DNA from 4 places in the Ruegeria sp. C8 genome. Region 2 is predicted to be linked to each of the others. Evidence: riboswitches for the same ligand, from Rfam matches in the RefSeq annotation. Region 2 holds a riboswitch; each other region holds the start of a gene.
The links. Region 2 has a riboswitch for cobalamin ahead of ACR0KL_RS08160 (DUF4198 domain-containing protein). Riboswitches for the same ligand answer to the same signal wherever they lie in the genome.

Region 1: linked by a shared signal. The riboswitch ahead of ACR0KL_RS21480 (hypothetical protein) and the one ahead of ACR0KL_RS08160 (DUF4198 domain-containing protein) in region 2 are both predicted to bind cobalamin.
Region 3: linked by a shared signal. The riboswitch ahead of ACR0KL_RS05525 (DUF1636 family protein) and the one ahead of ACR0KL_RS08160 (DUF4198 domain-containing protein) in region 2 are both predicted to bind cobalamin.
Region 4: linked by a shared signal. The riboswitch ahead of ACR0KL_RS13255 (aromatic ring-hydroxylating oxygenase subunit alpha) and the one ahead of ACR0KL_RS08160 (DUF4198 domain-containing protein) in region 2 are both predicted to bind cobalamin.

What each region holds. Positions count from the first base shown of each region.
Region 1 covers NZ_JBQFRV010000025.1:686-6,540, forward strand. Annotated here, with positions in the region: partial or broken gene ACR0KL_RS21470 (DNA polymerase III subunit gamma/tau) at 1-1,081, opposite strand, end outside; gene ACR0KL_RS21475 (phosphatase domain-containing protein) at 1,251-1,754, shown strand; gene ACR0KL_RS21480 (hypothetical protein) at 1,751-2,158, opposite strand; cobalamin riboswitch at 2,247-2,466, opposite strand; gene ACR0KL_RS21485 (alpha/beta fold hydrolase) at 2,627-3,484, shown strand; gene rsgA (ribosome small subunit-dependent GTPase A) at 3,528-4,556, opposite strand; RNA gene ffs (signal recognition particle sRNA small type) at 4,714-4,812, opposite strand; gene ACR0KL_RS21500 (bifunctional 2',3'-cyclic-nucleotide 2'-phosphodiesterase/3'-nucleotidase) at 4,852-5,855, opposite strand, start outside.
Region 2 covers NZ_JBQFRV010000004.1:255,048-260,902, forward strand. Annotated here, with positions in the region: gene fabB (beta-ketoacyl-ACP synthase I) at 1-477, shown strand, start outside; gene ACR0KL_RS08145 (enoyl-ACP reductase FabI) at 483-1,274, shown strand; gene ACR0KL_RS08150 (hypothetical protein) at 1,334-1,513, shown strand; gene ACR0KL_RS08155 (FKBP-type peptidyl-prolyl cis-trans isomerase) at 1,526-1,954, opposite strand; cobalamin riboswitch at 2,213-2,414, shown strand; gene ACR0KL_RS08160 (DUF4198 domain-containing protein) at 2,546-3,331, shown strand; gene cbiM (cobalt transporter CbiM) at 3,337-3,948, shown strand; gene ACR0KL_RS08170 (cobalt ABC transporter permease) at 3,945-4,523, shown strand; gene cbiQ (cobalt ECF transporter T component CbiQ) at 4,523-5,305, shown strand; gene ACR0KL_RS08180 (ABC transporter ATP-binding protein) at 5,302-5,855, shown strand, end outside.
Region 3 covers NZ_JBQFRV010000003.1:40,061-45,915, reverse strand. Annotated here, with positions in the region: gene ACR0KL_RS05540 (FecCD family ABC transporter permease) at 1-663, opposite strand, end outside; gene ACR0KL_RS05535 (ABC transporter substrate-binding protein) at 665-1,615, opposite strand; gene ACR0KL_RS05530 (ABC transporter ATP-binding protein) at 1,628-2,404, opposite strand; gene ACR0KL_RS05525 (DUF1636 family protein) at 2,401-2,748, opposite strand; cobalamin riboswitch at 2,855-3,059, opposite strand; gene ACR0KL_RS05520 (hypothetical protein) at 3,094-3,582, opposite strand; gene ACR0KL_RS05515 (hypothetical protein) at 3,579-3,800, opposite strand; gene ACR0KL_RS05510 (D-lyxose/D-mannose family sugar isomerase) at 3,921-4,586, opposite strand; gene ACR0KL_RS05505 (carbohydrate kinase family protein) at 4,605-5,531, opposite strand; gene ACR0KL_RS05500 (glucokinase) at 5,560-5,855, opposite strand, start outside.
Region 4 covers NZ_JBQFRV010000009.1:73,972-79,826, reverse strand. Annotated here, with positions in the region: gene ACR0KL_RS13265 (hypothetical protein) at 1-162, opposite strand, end outside; gene ACR0KL_RS13260 (hybrid-cluster NAD(P)-dependent oxidoreductase) at 424-1,503, opposite strand; gene ACR0KL_RS13255 (aromatic ring-hydroxylating oxygenase subunit alpha) at 1,509-2,780, opposite strand; cobalamin riboswitch at 2,845-3,048, opposite strand; gene ACR0KL_RS13250 (GNAT family N-acetyltransferase) at 3,168-3,689, opposite strand; gene ACR0KL_RS13245 (type I glutamate--ammonia ligase) at 3,804-5,117, opposite strand; gene ACR0KL_RS13240 (MurR/RpiR family transcriptional regulator) at 5,114-5,855, opposite strand, start outside.

The DNA.
Region 1 (5,855 bases), on a different contig from region 2:
CCATCATGGCGTTGGGGGCGGCTGAAACTTCCTCAAGCGCTTTCAACAGCATCTGCCACATCCGAGTCAGCACCCGCATGGGGAGGGCCTCAGCCATCTGCTGGCCCCGGGCGCGTTCATCCGGGGAAACAGTGGGGTCTTCGGCCGCATCGGGGGTGATCTTCACGACAGAAACCCAATGAGTGATTTCGGCCAGATCACGCAGCACGGCCAGTGGGTCAGCCCCTTCGGCGTATTGGCCACCAAGCTCGGTCAGCGCCCCAGCTGCATCGCCCCGCAGGATCATGTCCATGAGGTCCAGAACCCGGCCACGATCCGCGAGACCCAGCATCGCGCGGACTTGATCTGCCGTCGTCTCTCCGGCCCCATGCGAGATCGCCTGATCCAATAATGAGGTCGCGTCGCGAGCAGATCCCTCGGCAGCACGGGTGATCAGCGCCAACGCATCCTCGGCAATCTCAGCGCTTTCAGCAGAGGCGATCTTGCGTAGCAGGCCGATCATATCCTCGGGTTCGATCCGGCGCAGGTCGAAGCGTTGGCAGCGCGACAGAACCGTGACGGGAACCTTGCGAATCTCGGTTGTGGCAAAGATGAACTTCACATGCGCCGGCGGCTCCTCGAGCGTCTTGAGCAGCGCGTTGAAGGCGCTGGTCGACAGCATGTGGACCTCATCGATGATGTAGATTTTGTAGCGGGCCGAGGCAGCGCGGTAGCGAACACTGTCGATAATCTCGCGAATATCATTGACGCCGGTGCGGCTGGCGGCGTCCATCTCCATTACGTCGACATGACGGCCCTCAATGATGGCGACGCAGTGCTCACATTGGCCGCAAGGCTCGGTCGTGGGTCCGCCAGTTCCGTCCGGTCCGATGCAGTTCATGCCTTTCGCAATGATCCGTGCGGTCGTGGTTTTACCGGTTCCGCGAATGCCTGTCATGACAAAGGCTTGCGCGATGCGATCCGCCTCGAACGCGTTTTTGAGCGTGCGGACCATCGCATCCTGACCCACCAGATCGGCAAAGGTTTCCGGGCGGTATTTTCGGGCGAGAACCTGATAGGCGGGGCTGTCTGAGTCGGTCATGTCTGCTCTGGCGGATTCGGAACGTCACCGCAGCGTAGAGGCCTGCGCCGCCCGCGTCCACATGAGTTGAAGAACGATTTTGTTTTGGAAACCGGCGCGTCAGGGGTACACTCTGCAGATTGTGAATCAAGCCTAAAGTCAGGATCAACGCTTCCGGGGGGATGCTGTCATGACGAATTTGGTCATTCATGCTTTGCAAGTGGGCGGGGGCACACTTGCCCTAACGTCGATGCCGGGAAAGGGCGGCGACTATGCAGGCGACCTTGAAACGATTGGAGATTGGAGGCCGGGGCTCGTGCTTTCGATGACAACCGAGGCCGAGCTGGTCCAGTTTGGAGCCCGCGATTTTGGCCGCGACGTTCAGGGGCGCGCCAGCCGCTGGGTGCATCTGCCGATTCAGGATTTCGGCGTGCCACCGTCAGAGGTTGATGCGCAATGGCCCGATGTTAGTGCCGCGGCGCGGCAGGCTTTGTCTGGCGGAGGGCGCGTGCTTGTCCATTGTCAGGGCGGATGTGGTCGCTCTGGCATGGTTGTGTTGCGGTTGATGATCGAATGCGGCGAGGCTCCAACCCAAGCGCTGGATCGGTTGCGCAAGCTACGCCCCTGCGCGGTCGAAACCGATGCGCAGAAGCACTGGGCCACCTTGCCCGCCCGAGCTTTGGCAGACTCCTAAGCCGACAGTTGCAGTTCCGCCGGGGTCGTTTTGCTCGGCGCAATCACTGATGCCTCGAGCATGGCGCAGGGCAGGGATGTCATCGCTGCGCTAGGCAGGCTGCTCGTTTCGGTTCCGAACATAAGGTCGGCGTAGCGATGGAGGGTCTCGCTGTCGGCATTAGGGTCCGCTCCGCAATAGACCCGCACCCGAGACTGGCTGGCCCGAAACCGGGCGTGGCAGCCGTCCGTGCAATGGGTCAGGTCGCTGCTGCCTTCGATTTCGAAATCCGATGTGGTCGCCGGACCGGCTTGGTCCAGTGCGTCAACCATCGAACGCGCCAGCCGTGCCAATGCAGGGCAAGTCTTGCCGGTATGTTGGCAGATGGTTGCTGAGAACCTATGTGTCTTCGTCTTCCAGATCATCCTGCGCCCTCCGCGCGGTGGACAGGGGCTGGGATCAGGTGGGGCAGATAGGGTCTGTCACGGCCTGCCCGGACACCCCGCCCGAGTTTGGGTTATGTTGACGATGGCAGGTCTCCTGACTTGCGGGTCATCGCTTTGCCGACCTTCCCGGCCTTTCGGCCAGTGGATCTTCGACATCGCTCACCGCTTACAGTTGCGGGGGCAGTCGCGGATTTGGTTCGTCCCGAGCAAGCCGGGGAAAACCGCACCGTGTTCCCTTTTCATCCCGACTTCTTGTGAAAGCCGGGAACCATCGGACCATCGCTAGCGTTCATAACCATTCTGAGTCAAGTTGAACTTTCTGCGCTGCGGAAAGACGATCCGCAAAGTGGACGCGTGGTCAAGCGGGATCGCAGTTGACTTGCATGGGCTGTCTGGGGTCAAGTTGCAATGTGAACTCATCAGTTCAGTTTTCCACCGAGGATGCCCATGCTGGATGCAAACCAAACAGTGCTGATCGAAGATGTTCAGATCCCGGTGGGGGATGGTGCCCTGTCCGGGCGGATCTACCGGCCCGTGGCGCAGCCCGAAACCGTAGTGGTGGTCAACAGCGCGACAGGGGTTCCGCGAGACTACTACAAGCATTTCGCACAATGGTTGGCCTCGGATCGTGATATCGCCTGTCTGATCTACGACTACCGGGAATTCGGGCATTCGAAATCGGGCCCACAGCGTCGGTCGAAGATTTCGATGGCCGATTGGGCGTTGCAGGACATGCCCGCCGCGCGGGCCGAGATGCGCCGACGGTTCCCGCTGTCGCAGCAATGGTCAGTTGGTCATTCGCTTGGAGGGATGCTGGGGCCAGTGCAGCCGGATATCGACAAGATTGATCGCATGATCTGCGTCTGTTCTGGCCTTGTGAAGTTGGGCGATCATCCTTGGCCGTACCGCGCTCTGGCCGGGTTGTTCTGGTATGGGCATGTGCCTCTGGTCGTGAGCGGCCTGGGGTATTTGCCGGGCAAGGCACTTGGGTTTGGAACAGACCTACCGCCTAAGGTCTATTGGCAATGGCGCAAATGGTGCACCGCGCCGCAAAGCTATCTGCCCGAGATCGGAGACACACTGCCGCAAGCTACGTGGCAGGATGCTGACGTTCCCGTCGACCTTTTTGCCTTCACAGATGATGAGATGGTCCCAGAAGCTGCCGTTTGGCGGTTGGCCGAGCTTTATGGTCCAAAAGCACGCCGTCACCTGTTGTCACCGGAAGAGTTTGGTGTTCGGGAGATCGGCCATATCGGTGTGTTTGCCCGCCGAAATGCGGTGCTCTGGCCACGATTGATCGCTTGATGGGGGGCGCCGGCGGACCGACGCCCCTTTTTCAGCCCGTGTTTCAATCGCCGCGCCGCGCGGATTTTCCGTGCATCGCAGATCGGACCATCTTGCCGAAAGCCTTGTCGCGTGCCCGCGCCTCGGCCACGGTCTCAGAGTTGCGCTGATCCTCGCGCCTCAGCTTGCGCCAGCGTTCCAACCGATCTGCATCCAGTGTGCCTGCTTCAATCGCCGCCTGCACAGCGCAACCGGGCTCGGCCTCATGCTGGCAATCCGAGAACCGGCAGGTTTGGGCCAGCTCCAGAATGTCCGAGAACACTTCGTCCACCCCGTCCTGCGCGTCGAGCAGGCGCAGGGCGCGCATGCCGGGGGTGTCGACCAGCCAACCGCCATTTTGCATCGGATGTAAGGCGCGAGACGTCGTGGTGTGGCGGCCTCGGGCGTCATCCTCGCGGATTGTGGCTGTTGCCTGATCCTGCCCGGTCATTCCGTTGGCGAGCGTTGTTTTGCCAACCCCGGATGACCCGACCAAAGCCGCTGTCTGACTCGCCGGACACCATGCCAGAACCTGCTGCAGGTCTAACGCTTCATGCGCGTTGACCGTCAGGACTGTCAAAAACGGTGCCAGCGCTTCGGCCTGCTTGGCGTAGGCTGCGGGGTCCGAGCAGCTATCTGCTTTGGTCAGGACCACGACAGGATAGCAGCCCGCCTGATGCGCCAGTGCCAGATACCGTTCGAGCCGGGGCACATTGAAATCCGCATTGCACGAGCTGACGATGAACAGCACGTCAACATTGGCTGCGATCAGTTGCGCCTCGGCTCCGGTTCCGGCAGCACGGCGTTGCAACAGGCTGCGCCGGTCAAGCAGATGCTGAACGCGATTCTTGTCATCGGCCAGCACCCAATCTCCGACAGCGAAGTCGCCGGTGGAATGACCAGGGGCCAATAGAGACATTTCTGCGGTCTCGTTCATCCCGACCAGACGGTCCCGGTGAACAGCGGTGAGACGAAAAGGCGTAAGCTGCGCGTGCGCCGCGTGTTGTGCAGCAAAGTGAGAGGACCATCCCAGGTCCGAAAGAGTAAAAGACATTGGTTTGCCTGTGTTCAGATATAGCAATCCCATCGGATGGCAGACGCGCATCCGTTGGTGATGTGTTCAGGCAATCGGAGAGTTGGGTTTAGAACCGATCTGCCCGAAGGGAGTTTGCTACAATCATAAAGCCCTCCTGCGGCTGATGGTTTATATAAAGTGAGAGGTTGGACATCGACCCAAGCGGGGCTCGTTGTGGCTGCTTCCTTCCGGACCTGACCAGGTTGGCGAGGCGCTCGCCCGCGCCAACCTCTCAGGGCCTGATATAGGGAAGGGATGTGAAAATGACAACCCGTCACAAGGTTAGTCGTATCCTTTCAAAGCCCTCGGTATCAGGCCCCAGCAATTCCGGGGAGTACGCGCAGAGCTCAGGCAAATACTTCAACGCTCCGCTGCCGGTTCTGAGGATCGTTTTGGCACCATTCAATGGAGTTAAGGAGAACGGGTAAGGAGCCTGATCCAGTGGGTCTGCGGGCAGGCGATCTGACAGGTAGTCGCGCAGTATCTCTTTGATATCTCTGGACGGCAGCGGAATGGTCCGGGCCTTGTCAACGAAAGGGAAATGCCCACCGCCGCTGGCGCGATAGTTGTTAAGGGCGACGACAAAGCTCTGGTCTTCGCGGACTGTTTGCCCGTCAAAGCACAGGTCGCGGACGCGCTGGGCGGCTGGATCGGTCAAGGCGCCGTTGCTATCGAACCGCGCCGGGCTGGACAGGTCGATCTGATATGTGACGCCAAACACGACGTCAAAGTTATGCCCCGCCCGGTGGGAATCGGTCAGCTCAGCTTGGGTGTCTGGGTGGATCTGGTTGAAAACACTTGCCGACATCTCAAGCCAATCCCGCAGTTGCGCGCCGGTGATTTCGACGGCGCGCAGTTCGTTGGGAAAAACATGCAGGTCAGCGACGTGTCGCAGGCAAATCTCACCCACAGGCACGTCCGTATAGTTTCTGGGTCCAGCGCGGCCGCCGAATTTGTAAGGGGACACTGCAGACAGAATCGACACTCCAGCGAAGGCGGTGCCGTGCAGGTACGGGCGCAAACCCGCCGCTTGCGCCGTCGCCACTAGGGCCAGCCCTCGATCCGGCGCGCAGAAACTGAAATAGCTGTGCAGGCTCTGCGTGGTATGGCTGACAGGTTCGGCCATCATCTTGCGCGTGGCCAGATGAGCGGGCTTAAACAGGACGCTCAGGTCTTCGTCTTCAACCTCATCAGCTGTGGCGACCAGGCTGCAGTGGTGATCCATGATCTGCCAGCGCCCCTTGAGCGACTTGGTCAGGTGCAGATCTATGACCCCCA
Region 2 (5,855 bases):
ATCTACGCCGAGGTGACCGGCTATGCCGCAACCTCGGACGGTCATGACATGGTGGCCCCGTCCGGCGAAGGCGGTGAGCGCGCGATGCGTCTTGCGCTGTCGACCCTGCCCGAAGGCCGCAAGGTTGGCTACATCAACGCGCACGGCACCTCGACCCCGGTCGGAGATGTGGGTGAAGTTGAAGCCGTCCGTCGCATCTTCGGCGAAGGCAACGTGCCGCCGATCTCATCCACCAAGTCGATGACCGGGCACGCACAAGGCGCAGCCGGCGCGCTTGAGGCGATCTTCTGCCTGCTCATGCTGGACAATGATTTCATAACGCCGTCGATCAATGTCGACACACTAGCCGAAGGCATCCAGCCCGGTGAAATTGCAACTCAAGTGGTTGAAAATGCAGGTTTGGATTCGGTCATGACCAATAGCTTCGGCTTTGGTGGCACAAACGGATCCATGGTCCTGTCAAAGTATAACGGGTGAACGAGATGTCAGAAGTTCTAAAAGGGAAACGCGGCCTGATCATGGGTGTCGCCAATGACCGGTCGATTGCCTGGGGTATCTCGAAAGCGATGCACGAAGCAGGGGCTGAGCTGGCTTTCACCTATCAGGGCGACGCGTTCGGGAAGCGCCTGCAGCCATTGGCCGAAAGCCTTGGCAGCGACTTTATGGTCGATGCGGATGTCACGGATGACGACTCGCTGGACCGCGCCTTTGGCGAGCTGGGAGAGCGCTGGCCCACCATCGACTTTGTCGTCCACGCCATCGCCTATTCGGACAAGAACGAGTTGACAGGCCGGTTCCTGAACACCACACGAGCTAATTTCAAGCATTCGATGGATGTATCGGCCTACTCGTTCATCGAGGTCGCGCGCCGCGCATATCCGTTGATGAAGGACAATGGCGGCTCGCTGCTGACACTGACCTACCAAGGCTCGAATCGTGTGGTTCCGAATTACAACGTCATGGGCGTTGCCAAGGCCGCGCTGGAATCGGCGACACGCTATCTGGCCAACGACCTCGGCCCCGAGGGCATCCGTGTGAACGCGATTTCACCTGGTCCGATGAAGACCCTGGCCGGGGCTGCAATTGGCGGTGCGCGCAAGACCTACAAGTTCTGCGACCAGAATGCGCCGATGCGCTCGAACGCTACGCTGGAGGCCGTTGGCGGCACAGCGGTTTACCTGACCTCGGATGCGGGGGCTTGCACCTCGGGCGAGATCATCCGGGTGGATGGCGGTTTCCACGTGCTTGGAATGCCACAGCCGGATTTCATGTGACCATATCTTTCCCAGACGCCGCCAAGATTTGACCATCTTTCGGCGTCAGGGATATGGGCATGAGCAAAACTGACCAAATCCTTGCCAGCAATACGCGTGGCACCCTGACCAGACGGAAAACGGGGTTCCTAAGCCCCCGCGCCCGTGTTCTGCTTTTGACGCTGACCACATTGCTGGTGTTGTTCGTGTTCTTCACGCAACCGCAAGTCCGTGCAGCGCTTGACGGGCTTTGGGGCTAGAACCCCAAGCCTTTAGCTCACCGAGACAACCTCGATATCGAAAATCAAATCCTGCCCAGCCAGCGGGTGATTGGCGTCCAGCGTCACCGTGGCCTCGTTCGCCTCGACAACCGTTACCGGCAGCGCCTGACCGTCCGGGGTCTGCATCTGCAACTGGGTTCCCGGCTCTAGTGGGATATCATCCGGAATACCCTCACGCGGGATGTCCTGCCGCATCGCCGGGTTGATCGGGCCATAGGCGTCGACACATGCAATCTCGACCCGCTTCTTGTCACCAACCGCCAGTCCTGGCATCGCACTGTCCAGGCCGGGTATGATCTGGCCCGAACCAACAACGAACTCTAACGGATCGCGCCCGTCTGAGCTGTCAAACACGGTCTCGTCCAGCAGCGTGCCAGTATAGTGGATGCGAACGGTGTCGCCTTGTTTGATCTCAGACATTGGGCCTCCGGGGCTTGTGGGAAATTAGGCGCCGAACACAAGCGCGCTACGCCGGAGTCTGACGCAGCGCAGGATGCATCCATCTGATTCTGATGTCCAGATTGCGTTGCAAGCGCGCGCATTCTCTTCTCGTCGCTTGCAAGCGCGTCTTCGCTAAAAACTATACCCGGTTGGCTGAACAAGAACATCCGATCCTATCGACAAGATGTTATCGCTAAGGATCGAAATAGAGATTGACCGGCGGCGGTGATCTCTGTCATCAGCGTCCTCATGTCCGGTTCCGGGTTCGCCCGGAGAAAAGGGAATGCGGTGCGGGGAATTCTGATCCACCCAATGCCGCAACTGCCCCCGCAACTGTAGGCGGTGAGCAGGGCTGACATGCCACTGGGTTCCACCTGGGAAGGCCAGCCCGATGCTTTGACCCGCAAGTCAGGAGACCTGCCGGATATGCACCCTCGGAAGGGGTGTGTCACCGATGCCGGGGTGTGCATTGGGCCGGTGCCCTCATTTTGAGGCAAAGGGTCCCGTTCACCTCGAAGTCAAATAAGAAAACGTGCCGGGGTTGGCACGAAGGGACGAGGGAAAGACCCTATGAAAAAACTGCTCTGCACGGCTGCTGCTGCGCTGGCAATTCCAGCGATGGCGCAAGCGCATTTTCTGCTGGAATACACCACGGACACGCTGATCGAGGCACCGGGCGACGTGCCGGTCAAGCTGATCTTCTGGCACCCGTTCGAAAACGGCCATGTCATGGATCTGGACAAGCCGCAGGAATTCTACGTGATCCACAACGGCGATAAAATCGACCTGCTGGACACGCTGGAACCCATCCGGTTCTCAAGCCCTGAAAATGAAGGCGCAGCCTTTCAGGGATCTGTTCCGGTCAAGCGCTCGGGCGACTACGTAATGGTCACTGTGCCTCAGCCCTATTATGAAGAGGCCGAGGATATCTATATCCAGCAGATCACCAAGGCGTTCCTGAACCGCAACGAATTGCCGACCGACTGGATGAACCCCGCGGGTCTGGCGACCGAGATCGTGCCGCTGAACAAGCCCTACAATATCATCGCAGGCTCGACCTTCACCGGTCAGGTGCTGGCAAACGGCGAACCGGTTGTCGGCGCTGAGATCGAGATCGAATACATGGCCGCCAAACCCAGCTTTGACAGCCAAGCCTCGTCCGAACCTACCGTTTCACCGATGCCCGGAGGCGCTGTTGTCGCCATTTCCGGCGCCAATGGCTATTTCTCTTTCGGTGTTCCGAAAGCTGGTTACTGGGGCTTTGCCGCGCTGGGCGCTGGTTCGGAAACCGAACATGAAGGCAAAGAGCTGAGCCAAGACGCGGTGATCTGGATCCGCGCCTGGGACATGGAGTAACCCCGATGCACATCGTCGACGGAGCCCTGTCCAACCCGGTCGTCATCGGCGGAGCCGTTGCCGCCGCTGGTGGGGTCGCAATGGGCCTCAGGTCGCTGGATCTGGACCGCATCCCCACAGCAGGGGTGCTGGCGGCCAGTTTCTTCGTGGCCTCGCTGATCCATGTTCCGATCGGGCCGTCGTCGGTGCATCTGATCCTCAACGGTCTAGCCGGGCTTCTGCTCGGCTGGGCTGCCTTCCCGGCCTTGTTTGTGGGTCTGCTCCTTCAAGCCGTTTTCTTCGGCTTCGGCGGGCTGACGGTGCTGGGGATCAACGCGCTTAACATCGCTTTTCCGGCCGTTCTGGCGGGGCTGCTGTTCCGGCCTCTGATTGGGCGTGGTTCACCTGTTCATGGCGCGATCTGGGGCGGCATAGGCGGCGCCTTTGCCATTGCGGCCACGACCGTCATGGTGGGCATCTCACTGGCCCTGTCCGGGGACGAATTCCTCCCCGCCGCCAGGCTGGTCTTCTTTGCCCATATCCCCGTGATGATCATCGAGGCCGTCCTGACAGGTTTCGCCGTCCTGCTGGCGCGAAAGGTCAAACCCGAATTGTTTCTGACAAGGCCCGCCACATGAGACAGCTTGCCCTCATCCTGGCCCTATGCGCAGCCCCTCTGCCCGCGCTGGCCCACAAGGTGATTGCCGGGGTCTTTGCATCCGGCGATGCGATCGAAGGGGAAATTGGCTTCTCCAACGGCACCATGGCGACCGATACCGAGGTTGTCGTAACCGATCCAAACGGGGTCGAGCTGGGCCGGGCCACGACCGACGCAGACGGGTTCTTCATCTACACGCCCACAACACCCGTCGCCCATACCTTCTTTGCCGACCTTGGCGCCGGTCACGTGGCCGAGGTCACCATGCCCGCCGAGGACGTCGCCAAGATCATGGGCGTTGCCGTCCAGAACACGCCCGCAGCGTCGCCTACACCAGCTCCCGCCTCAGAGGGCGTCACCGTGGCCTCCCTCAGCGATGAGGAACGCCAGGCCATTGCAGCAGCCGTCCGAGACGAAATACGCCCTCTGCGCCGGGAAATCGCCGCCTATCGTGAACATAACGACCTACAGACCATTCTAGGCGGCATCGGTTACATCTTTGGCCTGTTCGGGCTGGGCTTCTACCTCGCGGCGCGGAGGAAACTGGCAGGCTGATGGCACACGTACTGGGACCACAGGAACGGACGCTGGCCGAGGCTGGCACGATCGGTCAACAGGGGTTGATCACCTCGCTTGATCCGCGCGTGCGCATCGTCATGTCCGTTTTGTTTGCGGTCGTTGTGGTCTCCCTATCCTCCCTCCCCGCGCTTGCGGCGGCGTTGATGATCGCGCTGGCCCTACTGGTGCTATCCCGACTGCCTTGGCGCAAAACGCTCAAGCGGATGGCGATGATGGACAGTTTCATCATCTTCATGCTGGTCCTCCTGCCCTTCACCATGCCCGGCGACCCGATGTTTACCATCTGGGGGTTTCCGGCCAGCTGGCAGGGGCTCTGGAAAGCCGTTGAAATCGCGCTGACCGCGAATGCCGTGATCCTGACCGTGATGGTTCTGGTCGGCACGATGGAGCCTGTTACGTTGGGCCACGCCCTGCACCGGTTGCGCTGCCCGGAAACACTGGTGCATCTTCTTATGTTCACAATCCGCTACATCGACGTCCTGCATGAGGAATATCAACGCCTCCGCTCAGCCATGAAAGTCCGAGGCTTCCGCCCCGGTACCAACTGGCACACCTATCGCAGTTTTGGCTATCTGGTTGGGATGATGCTGGTCCGGGCCATCGAACGGTCCGAGCGTATCCTCGGCGCGATGAAATGCCGGGGGTTTTCGGGCAAGATGCTGTTGCTGCAGGACTTTACCCTGACACGCCGAGATATTGTCTTTGCTGCCGGGCTAGGGGCCCTCTGCCTTGCCCTGATGATTGTGGAATTCGCATGACACTTATCGCGTTACACGACATCTGCTTTGCCTACCACGGACAGGACCCGGTTCTGAATGGGGCAAGCCTACAGCTGGAGGCCGGGCAACGCCTGTCTCTGACCGGTCCGAACGGGTCCGGCAAATCCACTCTCCTACGTATCACACTTGGGCTGCAACGGCCGTCTTCGGGTACGGTGACCGTCTTTGGCAAAACACGACAGGCCGAGGCCGATTTCCACGACGTCCGCCGCCATATCGGTCTTGTCTTTCAGGACCCCGACGACCAGCTGTTCTGCCCCACCGTGGCTGAAGACATTGCCTTTGGTCCGCTGAACCTCGGCAAAACGCGGGATGAGGCGCTTGCGATCGTGGATCGCGTTTTGGGCGACCTCGACCTCATGCACCTAAAGGAACGGACCACGCATAAACTGTCAGGCGGCGAAAAGCGTCTGATCACGCTGGCAACTGTTCTGGCGATGGAGCCGCAGGCCCTGCTGCTGGATGAGCCAACCAATGCGCTGGACACCAAGAACGAGGCGCGGTTGCTCGAAATCCTGCAATCTCTGCC
Region 3 (5,855 bases), on a different contig from region 2:
AGCGTCGAGCCATCGGCTGCGATAGAGGGAATAGCCCAGGATCAGAGCCAGCCCCAGTACGACAAGGGGGAAGGTCTCCCACCGGGCCAGACCAAGGCCGCCCAGCATCCAGAAGATGACGGAATGCGCGGCGCGGCTGTCGCCTGCAAAAATCAGATAATTGGTGATGGCCGAAAACAGGAAAGATACAGCCAGGCCGGCGAGGATCAGTTTCTCTGGCGCACTGGTGCGAAGGCTCTGAACCAGGGCCAGAACAATGCCGGACGCGATCAGGCCTCCGCAAAAGGCCGCAAGCGGCAGGGTCCAGACGCCCAGAACATCGCCTGTCACAGTGATGACCAGAACGGCACCCGCAGCGGCCCCGGACGAAAGGCCAAACAGAAACGGGTCAGCCAGGTCGTTGCGCGTTGTCGTTTGCAAAACGACCCCGACAACACCCAGCCCGGCCCCAATCACCGCCGCAAACAACGCGCGGGGCAGGCGCAAGTCAAAGACAATCCGGTGCAGAGGGGACATGTCGCCCTCAGTCACGCCAGTCCCCAGCCCAATCGCGGTGAAAACCTCGGCCAAGGGGATCGGGGTGGTGCCATAGATCGTCGACAGCAGCAAAAGGGCGGTCAGAATGACCGCCCCCAGCAGGACCGCCTGGCCCGTTTTCGTCATCTCAGCTGTTACCCCGGTGCATCGCCGTTGCCATCTTCTCGATCGCTTCGATGTTTGCCGGTCCCGGTGTCAGCTCTTCGTAGCGCAGGCCGATCCAGCGCTCGTTCTTGACTGCATCGGTCTGCGACATCACCGGATGTTCCTGCAGGAACTTAAACGTATCTGCCGCGCCATTGCCCGTTTGGTAGTCCAGCAGAACAAGGAATTCGGGGTTCGAGGCGGCGACAGCCTCCCACGAGGTGCGGCCCCAGCTTGTGTCCATGTCATGGGTGACGTTGACGCCGCCTGCGGCTGAGATCATCGCGTCGGGAATGGCATATTTGCCAGCGGTAAAGGGCGCATCGGCCGGACCGTCCAGCAGGAAGACACGGGGTTTTTCCAGATCGGCGGTTTTGGCTTCGATCGCGGCCAGTTGGTCTTTCCAGCCCGAGACCAGCGCGTTCGCCTTGTCCTCGACATGCATGACCGTGCCCAGACGCAGAACGTCGTCAAACAGCAGGTCCATGCTGGCTTCGGGACGGTCTTTGTTCAGGTGAATGCAGCTTTCGGTCAGCACCATGGTCTTGATGCCAAAGGGCTCCAGCGTGTCAGGGGTGACGTCCCCGCCGGGTTTCATTCCGTAATACCAACCGGCGAAGAACATGTCGGGTTCGACCGCGACGAGGTTTTCGACCGTCGGGTATTTCGGAGCGAGTTCGGGAATGTCGCCGCGCTGCGCGTCGAAATCGGGGCTGGTCTTGTACCAGCCGGTGATCCCGGTCAGGCCAACGATGCTATCCTGAAGGCCCAGTGCAAAGGCCATGTCGGTCATGTTCATATCATGAACCACGATCCGCTCGGGCTTGCTATCGAACACCAGAGGTTCACCGCAATTGTCGACGGTGATCTCTTGCGCGGCAGCGCCGCCCGCCAGCGCGCTTAAGACCGCAGCGGACAAGAGTTTCAGTTTCATCAATCTCTCCTGTTAAGATGAAAGCTTTCGTTTTCGGATGTCCAGCGCGGGGATCACGCGTCCTTCGTGCTGGAAACACAAATAGTCAACACCAAAAGTCTCGCGCACGCGGTCCGGCGTCAGAACTTCGGAGACCGGGCCGAAGGCCGTCAGTTGCGCGTTCTTCATCAGGGCGACGTGGCTGGCGAATTCGGGGATCATGACTAGATCGTGGACGATCATCACAACCGTCACGCCCAACTCGGCGACCAGAGACAGCATGTGCCCCTTGGCATCCGGGTCCAGATGGTTGGTCGGTTCGTCCAAAAACAGCAGCGAGGGGTTCTGCGCCAAAGCCCGTGCGATATGAGCGCGCTGGCGCTCTCCGCCGGACAGTTTTGCCATCTGTTTGCCGGCCAGATGGGACAGCTCGGTGGTGTCGAGCACGCGCTGCAGGTCCGTTTGAAGAGCTTCTGCGGATTTGTCGGCCCTGATCGGGATTTGCCCAAGGGCCACATAGTCGCGCAGGTGCAGCCGCCCGTCGGGTACTTCCTGCTGGCCGACAACGGCAATCCGTCTGGCCCGCTCCAGCGAGGACAGTTTCCGCAGGCTTTGATCCTGAATACGCACATCGCCTAGCGCCAGTTTTGCGACCCCGCACAAGAGGTTGAGCAGCGTCGTTTTGCCCGCCCCGTTCGGGCCAGCGACGGCCAATATCGCGCCTTCCTCAAGCGAGAACGAGGTGTCGCGCAGCAGAACATCGCCGTTCAGGGCGTAATATTCCAGATTTTCAGCGACCAGAAAGCTCATGCCGTGCCCTCCGGTGGCAGGCAGGGCATGCGCGACAGGGTTTTGGTATAGAGCGCCAAAGGACGGGTCGAGGCGCTGGTCCAGCCATTCTCACTGTCGCGAAATTGATGGGCGAACTCAGCCAAAGCGCTCAGATCAGCAGGGGATTGAATGTCGCCGAACAGATATTGCGCCTTGCCATTGGCCTGCAGCCCGACGGTCATCGGGCGATCACACCCGGCCATACAGTCGATCAGGCGTGTCGAGAACCCTTCGGGCAGCTGGCGGTCCAACGCTTCTTTTGCCTCGTGCGCAGGGATCGGCCCATTGCAGGTGCCGCATATCAGGACGAAATGATCAGCCATGGCACGCGTCGCCGACTTGAACGAAAGCCGATTGAAGGCAAAAGCCATGAGTTGCATCAGCACGCAGATGTGCCATCGAGCCTCCTTCCGGGACACCCCGCCCCGGGTTGGTTAAACTGTGATGGCAGGTCTCCTGACTTGCGGGTCATTGCTCGGCCAACCTTCCCGACCTTTGGGGCCAGTGGTTTTGTGGCGTCGCTCTCCGCTTACAGTTGCGGGGGCAGTCACGGCATTGGCCTTTGGGCCGCACCGTATTCCCATTTTCATCCCTCAGACACAGGCCGTCGGGAACCATCCAGAGCAGCTAGTCTGCTCACGCTCCTATTGTCAAGCACAGGAATCGCGCTAGCGGACCACACGCAGGATCGGCCTGCGCGCGGGTTGGCCCGGTCCGACGCCATTTGTCGGGAACTGGCTAGCCAGGGTCAAACCGGCCTGTATCAGATGGGCGTCCGGATAGCCTCCGGTCAATTCGTTCAAGGCATCGCGCGCTGCCGGAGTTTCGTCGCGGCGCATGTGATGCAGCATCCGGAGCAGGGCGTGCTCGTCACATGTCAGTTCTTGCCGTGTTTCAGCACAAAGCGGGTCTTTGAAGGCCAGACCCAGAGGGCGGGTGTGTAGCGTGGCCTTGATAATCTTGAAGACCAGATGCGCCAGAACAAGCCCCTGATCGCGCCCCCAACGCTCGGTCGCTACCGAAAAGGCATGTTGCCAAGCCTGTGTTTCCGGCTCTGTGAAGCTGAGGATGAAGTGCCGCATGACAGGCAGCAAACCGCGTTCGAAACCGTCAAATTCGATGCGGGGCAGTGTGTGGTTGGATGCCGAGTGTTTCATGCGCGTTCCCTTTTGGGGTCGAGGGCTTTCGCGGCCAATGGGTGGACGTTTTGCGGAAGCGTATTGGGATCAACTGGCGTTTCAAGACGCGGTGATGCAGCGCGGACGGAAAAGCTGAGATCAGCCTCAATCGCCTGCCTCAGTTTTGGTTTCAATGCGCAGCCATGGCGACTGGCAACAGCGTCCATGGCCAACAGATCGGCGAGGGATTTTCGCATGTCAGGTTTTCTTTCGGTCGCAAAAATGGGACCGGGCGATGATTCCAACGGAATCTGACTGGGTCAGCCATTAACTGACTAAATTAGTCAGAAAATGCAAGCGCGAAATTCTTAATGAAGTCAGTAGTCGGCAACCAACAGGAAATCCGGCGCTGCATCTTCTTCGATTGTTGCAAAGCGGGGGATCGGGTCTTCAAATACGTTGTCCGTCCGGTCGTCATTCACGGTTGAGACTTCGCCAATCAAGCAATCCCCACCTTCCGCCCAGAAGGCATGCCAGATGCCGGGCATCAAGGTCACGCTCTGACCTGGCTTCAGGCGCAGATGCTCTCCGGGCCCTATGGTGACAGGGCAGGCATCGCTGGGAACAGTGACTGGGGTATCCCGGTCGATACCGCCATCGGGGTCCGAGGCATAGATTTCCATAACCAGATCGCCGCCGCCTCGGTTGATGATGTCCTCGGCTTTGACGATATGGCGGTGCATCGGCGACAGCTGTTTGTCGCGAGAGATCAGCAGCTTTTCGGCATAGAGCATACCGCGCCCCCGGCTCAGATCGCTGACGTTGCCGTTGCGCAGGGTGAACAGGAACAACCCAAGTTCATCGAACTTGCCTTGACCATAGTCGGTGATATCCCAACCTAGCCCATGGGCACGGATACTTTCCGCCTGAGTGTTGCGCATCTGCTCAGGTGTCCAATCTGCAAAAGGCGGCAGAACGGCACCAAATGAACTGATGAATGCCTGGGCTTCGGTCTTGATACGGTTGATTTCGGATCGTTTCATCTCGGACTCTTCGTAGGGCTATAATTCATGCGACCAGGGCGGGTTGGCCCCGGCGCGCGAGACGGTCACAGCAGCCACCTCTGCGCCCAAGGTCAAGGCGTCGCGTAGCGCATCCGGGGACAGTGCTTTCAATCCGGGCTTTGTCAACTGGCCAGCCCGTTCCAGCGAGGCCAAAACCCCGGCATTGAACGTGTCCCCCGCGCCAACCGTATCCACAACTTGCACCGGTTTGACTGGGACTGAGACCACAGCACCGTTGGCCTGATAACCTGAAGCGCCCTCACTTCCGCGGGTGACGATGACGGCAGAGGGGCCTGCTTGAAGCAGCAAAGGGACTTTTTGATCATGGCTTTCCGGGCCAGGGATGATCCAGTCCAGATCCTCATCCGAGACTTTGACGATATCGGCCTGTTCAATCATCTGGTTCAACCGCGTGCGGTAGCGGGTCTGATCCTGTATGAAACCGGGTCGGATATTGGGGTCCAACATCACAGCACAGTTCGCGCCATGTTGCGCCAGCATCGCGGCATAGGCATCCGCGCAAGGCTCACAGGCAAGGCTGATGCCACCAAAATACAGCGCTGAAACCGCGGGGAGTTGGCGCGGCATATCCTCGGCCCGTAGCATCCGACCCGCCGTGTTTTCATCGACAAACGTGTATGTCGCGTGGCCATCTTTCAGTTGAACAAATGCTAGCGTGGTCGGCCTGTCCGAGGCAATCACATGTGTCGTGTCCACGTGGCTGGCCCGCAGGTCATCAGCCAATTGCCGCCCGAACATGTCCGAGGACAGACCGGTCAGCAGGCCAACCGGCGCGCTCAACCGGCCCAAAGCAATAGAGGTATTGAATATGGCGCCACCGGAATGGGGAACGAAACCGTCCCGCCCGGACAGGGTCGGTTCGGCAATCATGTCGATCAGGGCTTCACCGCAACACAGGATCATCCCACATCCTCTTCCAAAATACGCTCAGTTATCGCTGAAGCGCATTTTTACAGAAGTTGTTAGCGCCAACAATGCCAAATTCGGCCTGTTCCGAGATATAAAGGTTCATCGACTGCCGCAACTCACTGAAACGTCCGCCTGCATTGAACGCGTTGCGGAAGGTTTCGCCAAACATCCAGCGGTTTTTCTCGGCGACGCCGCCTACAAGGAACACGCCACCGGCAGGCATCACGGTGACGGCCATATCACCCATCAACGCACCCAGATGGCTGATGAACAAATCTGCGGTGCGAACGGCGACCGGGTCCTTGCCGTCGCGTGCGT
Region 4 (5,855 bases), on a different contig from region 2:
TTGCTCAAGATTTTGCTCTGCCACTTCGCCCAACACCAGCGCCTGACCACGCCAGGACCATGCGGACCCGACCGCCAAAAAGGCCAAAGGCGCTGCCTCAAGCCCATCAAGCTCGGTTTGATTCCATGAAATGGCTACACGACCGTTACATCCGGCTCTCATATACCTGCTCGCACTTATCAACACCCCACCCAGTACTCAACCCGCTTTATCAGGGGAGATTCCGGCGGAAAAGAGACAGAATTTGAGCAATCACATGAATGTTGCCGAATAGAATCAACTATCCGTGATCGAACCTGTGCTATCCAAACTTCCCGAAGCGCGTATTGGGGCGATAAGTATCTGAGATCAATGCAAATACTTAAAATTCTGAAACCGCAGGCGGCCGCAGCCGTCCTGCAGTTTCAGCATGAGACTTCCCGTTCACACCTCAACTTCGACCTTGCCGATCGGGTTTGAACAGCATGCCAGAATGTAGCCTGCTGCGATGTCATCCTCGGAGATACCGCCGTTGTGAACCATGTGCACCTCACCCGAGGTCTTTTTGACCTTGCAGGTGCCGCAAACGCCAAACGTACAGCCCGAGGCAATGCTCAACCCGACGGCACGTGCGGCGGCCAGAACCGTATCTGTCTCGGCGACTTTAGCAGTGACACCCGAGGTCGCAAACACGATCTCGGCGGCGCTGTCATCGTCAGGAACGATATCATCCAGATCGGGCTGATCCGCTTCGGTCTCAACCGGAGCTCCAAAGCTTTCCTGATGATAGTTGTCCATGTCAAAGCCAAGACCCGACAGAGCGTCCCGAACAGCTTGCATGAACGGCTCCGGACCGCAGCAATAGACCTCACGGTCCAGATAGTCTGGGGCCATGAGGCCCAGCATCAGCTGGTTGAACTGACCCTGGTAGCCGGTCCAGGGGCTGTAACGATCCGCTTCCTCTACGACGAACTTCAGATCCAGACCCGGCGTCCGACTTGCCATCTGCTCCAACCGTTGGCGGAAGATGATCTCGGACGGGCGCTTGGCGCAATTGATGAAGACTACATCCAGATCGCGGCCTTCGTCCCACATGCAAGTTGTCATCGACATCATAGGCGTGATGCCCGACCCCGCCGAGACGAACAGATACTTGGCGGCGACGCTTTCAGCATTGGTGAACAGACCCGCCGGGCCAATTGCCCGCATCCGCATACCCGGCTTCAGATTGTCCAGCATCCAACGAGTACCGATGCTGTCCGGCTGCGCCTTGGCCGTGATCGTAATGGATCGCGGACGTGATGGGGATGACGAGATCGTATAGGTCCGATGCACAACGCCTCCCGGCTGCCCCGGTGCCGGAATCTCGAGCGTCAGGAACTGACCCGGATGGTAGGCAAACAAAGCCCCGGACGGGGCGCGGAACGTAAAGCTGGCGGTGTTTGGCGTCTCGGGCACGACCGAGACGCATTCCAGCCTCTCATCATCCTGCCAGATCGAGGCAACAGCGTTCAGGTCTTTCATCTCCGTCACTCCGCCGCCATCGTGTTGGGCGCAAAGTGACGCGCCAAAGCGCTGCAATACCAATCAGTGAATTGCAGAACACCGGATTCCTGGACCCCCGAATACGGCCCCGGCACATAGGCCGGACTGTTGATGCCCATCTGGTTGTCTTCCACCACGCGGCGATCTTCATCATTGGTGGCCATCCAGACCTCAGTCAGGCGCTTGACGTCATAATCGACCCCTTCGATCGCATCCTTGTTGACCAGCCACTTCGTGGTGACTTCGGTCTCGGTCGGGCTGACCGGAGTGACGCGGAAGACAATCGAGTGATCGGCCAGGAAGTGGTTCCATGTGCTGGGATAGTGGAACTTCAGCAACGTCCCCGCATCGGCAAAGGGCGCGCGGCCCAGAAAGCGGCGCAACGCAGATTTGCCGTCCAGAGTGTAGCTTTCCGCCCCTTCCTTAAGCGGCATCCGCGCCAGACGGTATTGCCCGTCATCATGCAGATAGAACTGCGACGGCATCCCTGCAGCCTCGCAACGGTCGAAGTGAGCTTGCATGAAGGCCGGGGCTTCACCCCCTTCAATACCGGTTACCGAGGGATCATCAGGGAAGGTCCGGCACAGCGAAGGGTGGTTGCCGCCGCAGTGATAGCACTCGCGGTTGTTTTCCCAAACAAGCTTCCAGTTGCCCTTTTCGATGATCGTGCTTTCAAAGGCGACCTTGGCGTTGTTCAAATCATGCGGCTCCAGATAGGGCCGTGCTTTATTGGCGAAGGTGTCGAAATCGGGGGCTACATCTGCAAGACAGATATAGACCAGCCCGGCCAGTTCCCTGCAGTGGACGGTTTTCAGCCCGTGTTGTTTGGGGTCGAAATCAGGCCCCATATCACGCGCCCACAGCAATGAGCCGTCAAGCTCATAGGTCCACTGGTGATAGGGGCAGACCAGTTTGGGCGAGTTCCCCTTGGCCGCTTTGCAGATGATCGACCCGCGATGGCGGCAGGTGTTGTGGAAGGCCCGGATCTGATTGTCCGCACCGCGCACGATGATCACGCGGTATGCGCCCACAGTGTAGGTTACATAGTCGCCTGTTTTCACCAGTTCACATGCCGGAATGGCAAATAGCCAGTCGCGGTAGTGGATGGCCTCAAGATCGGCCTGAAATACATCTGGATCTGTATAGAATGCCTGTTCAAGGGCATAGGCCGGGTTTCGACGCGCCAACAGGCTTTGAACGTTGCTCACTTCTGGCTCTCCTGCCGCGCCCCGCGGCTTAGCTTGGGCAGATGACATCAGAGGCCAGTCCGGAGCCGTGCGAGGATCACGTCCGAAACTTGTGCCCCCACCGCCACCCGCGGTTTGACATATATGCAAGGCTGGTTTCCGGACTTGAAAGGGGCTTACGCCCGGTTTCGACACCTTCCCGGGATCCTCGTCCCAGTGGTTACCTGTCGAACCTGACCTTTCTTACCGTTGCGGGGGCAGCGCCGGAATTGCACCGGCTTCCCAATTCTCTGCCGCCCGAGAATCAGACAGCAGCACCTCACACGCGCAACCTACGCGGGGATGAATTCGCGGCTGAAAGCCTTGCGACATTTCCAGAAACAAAACAGACATGCCCAGCAGAAATGGAAACCTGAAACAGGGCTACAGCTTGAGGCAAGAACAAAAAAACGGAATTCACCCGTGTTGTGATGTGTCCCACAAATGCGCGTGCATGAAGGGCGCAATCGCAAGTGTTTTACCCCCCAGCTTTTCAACCGATCCTGCAATGAGCTCAAGCACCATCCATGCCTCTGGGATCGTCAGAAGGTTCGGATATGGCGTCTCTTTGTCGGTCGGAACAAACCCGAATAAGGGGTAGAATGTCGGCACGCCCAACACAAAGACCGCGTCTGTTCCAATGGACCTCAAGTGGTTGATGCTGGTCTCCATCATCTCTCTGCCAATTCCGAGACCTTGATGTTCTGGCGAGACACCGAAGGGCGCCAGAAGATAGCATTTAACGTCCGGGTGATCCTGGAAGACAAACGGGGTGAACATGACATTGCCCGCGATCTGCCCGTCACGCCTCACACTGATAGAAATCGTTTCCGGATGCTCAAGGAGATCTTCGGCGAGTTGAGCGATTTCGTTACCTTCTGCTTCGCCAAAAGCCAGCCTATGCACATTCAAGATGGCATCGGTTTCTGAACGTTTCATTATCCATCCCTATCCTGAGCTAGACAGCCTGCGCCGCGACATACTGCGCGAGATTACCCGACCGACGCACCAGAGGTTGCATTGGGCGAGCTTCGGCAAGACCAGCCGCCCAGGTCAATATGTTTCTTCGTACAATCGGCAGCGTGCGTCTGTGTCCAGATGTGCGGTTGTCGCGATCTCAGATTGTTTGTGGGCTTGGTACACCTCGGCGAAGCCCTCGGGGAACCAGCGGGTCACGACTGAGTTGTTTACGAACCGGTCGAGCGCATCTTCCAAAGTCTGAGGCAAGCGCACCAGCCCCCTTTGGTTCAGTTCTGCGACGTCCAACAGCGAAAGATCTTCCTCGGTTGGAATTGGCGCGGGTAGCCCCTCTTCGATCCCTTGTGTCCCGGCCATGACAACCGCCGCAAGCGCCAGATAAGGCGAAGCTGCAGCATCCGCCGCACGGTATTCGACATTGAACTGCCGCGCGATCGAGGTCGGGTCTTTTGCGGTTACCGGACAAATCCGCAAGGAAGCCTCGCGATCACGGAAACCCAGATTGTTGAAAGCCGCAGACCAACGATGCGGTGTCAGGCGTTCATACGAAATCACCGAAGGCGCAGTCAGAGCCAGGATCGCATCAAGATATTTCAGAACTCCGGCGGCGAAAGCGCTCGTCAGGTCCGACATGCCGCAGGGCCCGTCTTCGTTGTAGGTAAGCGGCGTTCCCTGATCATCCACAAGGCTCATGTGGATATGGACTCCATTCCCAACGCTCGCGACATCGCGAATAGGGGTATAGGTGGCCCGCTCGCCATAGGCCTGCGCAGTCGCATAGGTTAGTTCGCGCACCATGATCGCCGCGTCCGCGGCGCGAACACCCAGCTCGGGGCCGATGACGACCTCATATTGGTTTGGGCCATATTCCTTCATGATCGAATCCGGCTTCAGACCGACCTGAGAAATCGTGTTGATCAAGGTCTCGCACAGATCACGCTGCAGGCCAAAGCCCCGGTAGCCATAAGCTTCGTTGGCCTGGCTTGGCGGATCTTTCAGCTGGAACTCATGCTCAAAGGCGGCCAGCAAATTTGCTCCTGAGACTTCGTGCAGCCGCTCCAGCGCCGCCCTCAACAAACTGCGCGTGCAGAAGTCCCAAGGGTCTCCGACCAGAGTGACGATATCGCCCATAAGAAAGTGCAGGCCGGAGTCTTCGCCGAACTCGACCTTTGCCTCGGCCGTGGCGTCCGGGATCAGAAGAAGATCGCCCAGCGCGCCAAACGGGCTTTCGGCAATTCCGTCAAAGCAGTTGATCTGAACATTCGTGGGTGTCCACCCGACCCCACGCTGCAACCGCTTGTTCAGTTGATCCGCCGGAAAGGCCTTGCCTCGCAATTTCCCGGCAAGGTCAGAGGTGGCGACAAACATCAAGGGGGTTTTTGGCATCATGGGTTGGGGTCCTGATTGTGGGATCGCATGGCATCCCAGGCTTCGATGCGGGATTTCGTCTGGTCCCAGTTGTCTTCGGCAATACGCGTCACCAGCGCCTCGGTGACGGCAAGGGCCGCTGTGTACGTATCCCAGAGCGTGCCGCTTTCGATCGGAACTGGCAAGATTTCCGCCGCATGGCGGGATATGGGAGACAACCATTTGTCTGTCATGAGGACAACACGAACTCCTCGGTCCTGCACGGATGTCGCGGCCAATCGCGCCAGCGCAGGTTGGTAGCGGCGAAAATCGACGAGAAACAGGATATCGGCAGGCTTCATCCGCAGCAGGTATTCCGGCCAGATCTCATTGTTGGCCGGAAGATGATACACGCCGCTGCGGGTTTGGCGCAGGTGAAAAGACAGGTGCTGCGCGATGGTATCACTGATCCGACCGCCCAAAATATAGACATCGCTTTTAGGCTGGCTCAGTACCGAGCATATGCGCTGAAACTGCGCCTCGGTGATGCCTTCTGCCGACAGCGCCATCTGGGACGAGGCGCGCGCGATGAAATCACGTAAGAACCCTCCATCAACACTGCGCCCTTCCCCGTGCAGATCGGTGGGCGAGCGTTGGCCTTCTTTCAATTCCGACAAGAGAGCACGTTGGAATTCCTGATAGCCGCCCAGTCCGATCTTGGTGACAAACCGAGAGATCGACGGGGCCGAGACCTCGGCCCGGCGCGCGAGTTCCTGAATC